Regions from separate parts of the Mesorhizobium sp. M0898 genome, predicted to be linked through region 2. Evidence: predicted binding sites of a transcription regulator. Region 2 holds the regulator's gene; the other holds the start of a gene.
What was found. The regulator PhoB, encoded in region 2, activates phosphate uptake and scavenging genes when phosphate is short. The targets are predictions, from matches to a motif close to TGTCATNNANCTGTCAT.

Region 1: a site for PhoB is predicted at 1,417-1,433, ahead of NKH90_RS18190 (RNA degradosome polyphosphate kinase). Genes of this name have one in related genera too.

What each region holds. Positions count from the first base shown of each region.
Region 1 covers NZ_JAMYOE010000016.1:57,438-60,845, reverse strand. Annotated here, with positions in the region: gene NKH90_RS18190 (RNA degradosome polyphosphate kinase) at 1-1,344, opposite strand, end outside; gene NKH90_RS18185 (zinc-finger domain-containing protein) at 1,494-1,739, shown strand; gene NKH90_RS18180 (FAD-dependent monooxygenase) at 1,759-2,976, shown strand; gene NKH90_RS18175 (TIGR02117 family protein) at 3,004-3,408, opposite strand, start outside.
Region 2 covers NZ_JAMYOE010000027.1:28,694-32,101, reverse strand. Annotated here, with positions in the region: gene NKH90_RS23710 (ROK family protein) at 1-1,099, shown strand, start outside; gene phoB (phosphate regulon transcriptional regulator PhoB) at 1,109-1,798, opposite strand; gene phoU (phosphate signaling complex protein PhoU) at 1,815-2,522, opposite strand; gene pstB (phosphate ABC transporter ATP-binding protein PstB) at 2,555-3,358, opposite strand; gene pstA (phosphate ABC transporter permease PstA) at 3,355-3,408, opposite strand, start outside.

The DNA.
Region 1 (3,408 bases), on a different contig from region 2:
GGTCTTGAGCTCGAGGAAACCGAAGACGACCTGGACGCCGGCGCGCTCGAGGTCGCGCGCCCAGCGGATGTTGGCCTCCTCGTCGAAGCGCGCCTTGAGCTCGACCAGCGCCGTCACCGACTTGCCGGCCTCGGCGGCGTCGACCAGAGCGCGTACGATCGGGCTGTCGTTGGAGGTGCGGTAGAGCGTCTGCTTGATCGCCACCACTTCCGGGTCGGCCATTGCCTGGCGCAGGAACTGCACCACCACGTCGAAAGATTCGTAAGGATGGTGGACGATGATGTCCTTCTCGCGGATCGCCGCAAAACAATCGCCGCCATGCTCGCGGATGCGCTCGGGAAAGCGGGGATTGTAGGGGGTGAATTTCAGATCGTCGCGGGCGACGGCGACGATCTCCGAGATCTGGCTGAGCGCCAGCGGACCGGTGAGCACGCTGATGCGGCTTGCCGAGACGCCGAGCTCGCCGGCGACGAAATCGCGCAATTCGGCCGGCATCAGCCGGTCGAACTCGATCCGGATAACCGAGCCGCGGCGCCGCCGCTTCAGCGCCGTCTCGAACAGCCGCACCAGATCCTCTGATTCTTCCTCGACCTCGATATCGCTGTCGCGGATGATGCGGAACGTGCCGGAGCCCTTGACCTCATAGCCGGGGAACAGCTTGCCGATATAGAGACTGACCGCCTCTTCGAGTGGAATGAAGCGGACATGATGCTTGCGATCCGGCAAACGGATGAAGCGCCTCAGTGCCACCGGCAGGCGCAGAAGCGCGCTCATTTCCTCGCCGTTCTTGCGATGGCGCAATTGCAGCGCCATCGAGAAACCGAGATTGGGAATGAACGGAAACGGATGCGCCGGGTCGATCGACAGCGGCGTCAGGACCGGAAATACCTGCTCCTGGAAATGGTCCTCGAGCCAGGTCTTCTCGTCCTTGGTCAGGCCATCGCGGGTGATGCTTTCGATGCCTTGTTTGTCGAGCAGCAGCATCAGCGCCGAAAGGCTGTTCTGCTGGTCCTCCTGCAGGCGCTCGACCTCGCGCAGCAATTGTTCGAGCTGCTGCTCGGGAGTGCGCCCATCCGGGCTCTTCAGCACGATGCCTTCGCGCACCTGGCCGGCAAGACCAGCGACGCGGACCATGAAGAACTCGTCGAGGTTGGCGGCCGATATCGACAGGAAGCGAACGCGCTCGAGCAGCGGGTGATTGGCGTTCAGCGATTCCTCGAGCACGCGCCGGTTGAATTGCAGCCAGGAAAACTCGCGATTGACGAAGCGATCGGGATTGCCGCCTTCGGGGCTCGCCGCCTCGACGGTGATGAATTCGTTCTGCACCGGCTTCAGTTCGTTCATGGTTCCCGCTCTTCCCACACCGTTCGACGAGCACAGCCTTAACCGGCTTAACTTATCCTCTGACAGGCTTTTGCGACAGTTTCATTTCATCGATCTTGCAAAGAGACGGGTTATGATCCAGATGCAATCGACGAGATCAGGAGACGACGATGGCAGGCGGTTCCATTCCCCATTTCCAGAACGATGCGGGCTACCCGGCAATCGACATCGGCGTCAAGGAATTCATGTGCACCGGCGCCAATCCGCCTTTCGACCATCCGCATGTATTTCTCGACATGGGCGACGACAATGAAAAGGTCTGCCCCTATTGCTCGACGCTCTATCGCTATTCGCCGAAACTGAAGGCATTGGAAACGCAGCCGCCGGGCTGCCTCTATATCGACCAGGCCGCCTGATTCTTCCGCGACAAGCCTGATGCAGGAAACGCAGTCCCGGCAGGTGGTCATCGCCGGGGCGGGCGTCGCCGGGCTGACCGCGGCACTGGCCTTCGCCGAGCGCGGCTATCGGGTAAAACTGTTCGAACAGGCGCAGCACCTCGAGGCTGCCGGCGCCGGTATCCAGCTTTCGCCCAACGCGACGCGCATCCTACGGCAGCTCGGCGTACTCGATCGGCTGCTGGCGACGGCGGTGCGGCCGGAGGCAGTCGTGCTCAAGGATGCCGCCACGCTGCGCAAGCTGGCGCGCGTACCGCTTGGCCAGGCGGCCGACACGCGCTGGGGAGCGCCCTATCTCGTTGCCCACCGCGCGGATCTGCAGTCAGCGCTGATGCAGCGGATAGCCGAGCGGCCCGAGGTCGAGCTTGTCACCGGTGCCCGCGTCGGCGGCGTCGCAACCGGACCGAATGGCATCACCGCAACAGTCGAGATTGCCGGCACGACCATCGAAACCGAAGCATCGTTGCTGGTCGGCGCCGATGGGGTCTGGTCGTCGGTGCGAGAAAAACTGGCCCGCAAGGCGGCCGAATTCGGCAGAAGCCGATTCTCGGGCGAGCTTGCCTGGCGCGCCACGGTGGCCGCGGACACCCTCGCCGGACAAGCCTTCAGGGCGATCGGTGCGCCCGATTGCGTTACCGCATTCCTCTATCCCGGCTTTCATATGGTCGCCTATCCGGTCAGCCGTGGCACTGCCTTCAACCTCGCTGCCTTCACCAAGGGCGAGCGCATCGCCGAAGGCTGGTCGGGGTATGCCGACCCCGCCAGCCTCGCCAGCGCCATGCGCGGTACCGCGCCGGCGCTGGTTCGCCTGGCGACCGAGGCGGCGCCGTGGACGGCATGGCCGATCCACATTCTCGAGCAGCGGCGGTGGACGACGCCGCAAGGCATCGCGCTGATCGGCGATGCGGCGCACGCGATGACGCCGTTTGCCGCACAGGGCGCGGCGATGGCGATCGAGGACGCGGCGACGCTTGCCGGCTTCATTGCGGCCTCCACAGCCGATCTTGAGGGGGCGCTTGCCGCCTGGGAACAGGCGCGGCGGCCGCGCGTCGCCCAGGTCGCCCGCCGCGGCGCCGTCAATCGCCTCGCCTGGCATGCGGCCGGGCCGGTGGCGATGGCCCGCAACCTGTTCCTGGCGATGCGCTCGCCCGAAAAACTCGCCGCCGATCTCGACTGGCTCTACGGCTGGCGGGCGTAGGACGTTCGGCGGTCCTAAGTCGCCCGGTCAATTGTAAAGCCGCATCGACAGGCCGAGCGATGCCGGCAGCGGGTTCCACCAGCCGGTGCGCAGCCCGGCGATGCGCAGTGCCGCCGCCGCCCAGGTGTTGCAGCCGACCAGCGCGTTGAAACGGCCATTGCCTTCGAAGAAACGATCGAAACGGGAATACGCCGCATTCTCGATCGGCATGGCCCCGCTCGGTCCCTGCCGGAAGCTTCCCGCAATGTAATCGAGCAGCGCCGTAAACCGCTCCTCGCCGATGTCGAAGCCGGCGACGTCGGGATGCGGCTCGGCGATTTCGCCTGAAATGTCGACATGCATCACCGAGGCATCGACGGTCAGCGCCTTCATCACCGGCACTGCCTTCAGTTCCGACCAGGTCGGCGTCTCGAGATAGAAGGCGCGGCCGCC
Region 2 (3,408 bases):
CGACCTGATACGGGAAGGCATCCTCGCCGAGAGCAAGCCAAGTGAGCCCGTTTCGTTGAAACGCGGTCGTCCGCAAGTCGGCCTCGCCCTCAACCCGGAAGCGGCGGCGGTGCTGACTGTGGTGTTGTCGCTGAATTTCCTTTCGGCCGCCATTATCGACTACACGGGACAGGTGGTCGCCGAGGAACAGCGCCGGCTGGACACGCTGACTATGCCGCGCGACGAGCTGATCCGTGAATGCATGGCCATCGTCCGGCGCCGGCTGCAGGATCCAGATCTTGACGTCCGCAGTGTCGCCCGCATCGCCCTGGCGATTCAGGGCATTACCGACTCCCCTGCACGCGCCATGCTGTGGTCGCCGATCACGCCGCAGACCGACATCGCCTTTGCCGACATGCTGGAGGACGAATTCGGCATCCCGGCAACGGTGGAGAACGACTGCAACATGATGGCGGTGGCTTTGCGCTGGCGCAATCCGGATCGCTATCGCGATGACTTCATCGCCATCCTGCTTTCGCATGGCATCGGCATGGGGCTGGTGCTGAAGGGCGAACTGTTCACCGGGACGCATTCCTCGGGCGGCGAATTTGGCCACATGATCCATCGTCCGGGCGGCGCGCTCTGCCGTTGCGGGCGGCGCGGCTGCATCGAGGCGTATGCCGGCAACTACGCCATCTGGCGCAACGCCAGGCAGATGAGCGAAGACAGCGAACCGGTCGCCGACGTCAGCGACGCCGACATGCGCGCACTGGCGGCCCGGGCGCGCGAGAAAGATGGGCCGGAACGCGAGGCCTACCGCAAGGCCGGCGAAGCGCTGGGTTTCGGTCTCGGCTCGCTGTTCGCGCTGATCGATCCGGCACCGGTCGCGATGGTCGGCGCCAGTGCCGCCGCCTTCGATCTGATCGAGCCGGCCTTGCGGAAGGCAATCGCCCAGACCGCCGGCGGCCAGCATTCAGGCTCGATCTCCTTCGATACAGAGCCGAACGAATTGCCTCTGATCCGCGAAGGCTGCGCGATGCGGGCGTTAAGCTTCGTCGACCAGGAGATTTTCGCGCCGGGCGCGCAAATGAGGCCCAGCGTCAGAAAGAACGTAGCCTGACCAGGCGGGTCAATCTTCCCTGATCGCATAGCCGGCGCCGCGGATGGTGCGGATGACATCCGGCATCCGGCCGTTGTTGACGGCTTTGCGCAGCCGCCCGACATGCACGTCGACGGTGCGTTCGTCGATGTAGATTGTCTCCCCCCAGACATTATCGAGTAACTGGCTGCGCGAGAAGACACGGCCCGGATGCCGCATCATGAACTCGAGCAGCCGGAATTCGGTCGGTCCGAGCCTGATTTCGCTCTTCTTGCGATAGACCCTGTGCGATTCGCGATCGAGCACGATGTCGCCGACCTTCAGCACGCTGGACAGCACTTCCGGCTTGGCGCGCCGCAGCAGCGCCTTGACCCTGGCCATGAATTCCGGTGTCGAAAACGGCTTGACCAGATAGTCGTCGGCGCCGGTCGAAAGACCGCGCACCCGGTCGCTCTCCTCGCCGCGCGCGGTCAGCATGATGATCGGCAGCCGCTCGGTTTCGGGGCGCACCCGCAACCGACGACAGAGCTCGATGCCGGAAACCGCTGGTATCATCCAGTCGAGCACCAAAAGGTCGGGCACATTCTCCTGCAAACGGATCTCGGCTTCGTCGCCGCGTGTCACCACCTCGACCTGGTAGCCTTCGGATTCGAGATTGTAGCGGAGCAGCACACCCAACGGCTCCTCGTCCTCCACCACCATTATGCGTGGTGCGATCATCGGCTGGGCACCCCCATCATGTCACCGGTGCGGACATTGTCGTTTCGTCCTGCTTCGGACGATTGACCGGCAATTGCTCGCCGGTCAGCACATAATACGCATTTTCGGCGATGTTGGTGACATGGTCGCCGATCCGCTCCAGATTCTTGGCGCAGAACAGCAGGTGCGTGCAAGCGGTGATGTTGCGCGGATCTTCCATCATGTAGGTCAACAGCTCGCGGAACACGGACGTGTATTTAACGTCGATGCGCTCGTCGGCGGCACGAAGCTTGGCCAACGCGGCCGCATCGCCTGCAGCATATTCCTCGATGACACCCTGCACCTGGATGAGAACCAACTGCGCCATCGCGTCGATGGAATGCGACAGGTCCCGCGGCGTGGCGCTGAGGCCGACCGCACTCACGCGCTTGGCGATATTCTTGGCAAGGTCGCCGATGCGTTCGAGGTCGCCCGCCATGCGGATCGCTCCGACCACATGGCGAAGATCGTGGGCCATCGGCTGGCGTTTGGCGATCAGGGTGATGGCGCGGTCGTCCAGTTCGCGTTGACGCGCATCCATGATGGCGTCGTCGGAAACGACGCGTTGCGCCAGCACGTTGTCGGAATTCAACAGCGCCTTGGTCGCCCCGCCGACCATCGAACCGGCGAGGTCGGCCATGTTGCGGATCAGCTTGCTGATCTGCTCGAGATCCTCGTCGAAAGAAGCGACTGTGTGTTCGCCCATGGTCCTGTCCTCATATGCATGATCGGAACGGCTCAGCCGAAGCGGCCAGTGATGTAGTCCTGCGTGCGCTTCTCGCGGGGCGACGTGAAGATCTTCTCGGTCCGGTCGAACTCGACCAGTTCACCCAGATACATGAAGGCCGTCTGGCGCGACACGCGCGCCGCCTGCTGCATGTTGTGGGTGACGATGACGATCGTGTAGTCGGCTTGCAATTCGTCGATCAGTTCCTCGATCTTGGCAGTCGACAGCGGGTCGAGGGCCGAAGCCGGTTCGTCGAGCAGAATGACTTCCGGCTTCACGGCCACGGTGCGGGCGATACAGAGCCGCTGCTGCTGGCCGCCGGATAGGCTCAAGCCGCTGGCGTTGAGCTTGTCCTTGACCTCGCTCCACAGCGCGGCGCGCTTCAACGCCTGTTCGACGCGGCCGTCCATCTCGGACTTGCCGAGGTTCTCGTAGAGCCTGACGCCGAAGGCGATGTTCTCGTAGATCGACATCGGGAACGGCGTCGGCTTCTGGAACACCATGCCGATCTTGGTCCTGAGGAGGTTGAGATCCTGCGACCGGTCGAGAATGTTCTTGCCGTCGAGCAGCACCTGGCCCTCGGCCGTCTGTTTTGGGTAGAGCTCATAGATGCGGTTGAATACACGCAGCAGCGTCGATTTCCCGCAGCCCGAAGGGCCGATGAAGGCCGTGACACTGCGCTCAGGCAGCGACAGGCTGATGTCCTTCAGCGCCTTGCTCTGGCCGTAGTAGAAGTTGAGATTCTTGACCTCGATCTTCGTCTTCTCGGCGACCGTTTCGGCCATCGTCATGTCTGGGGACAACATCTGTGTCATCTGTCCTCTCTGCGTCCGGTAAGGCTGCGGGCGAGGATGCTCAAGCCCAG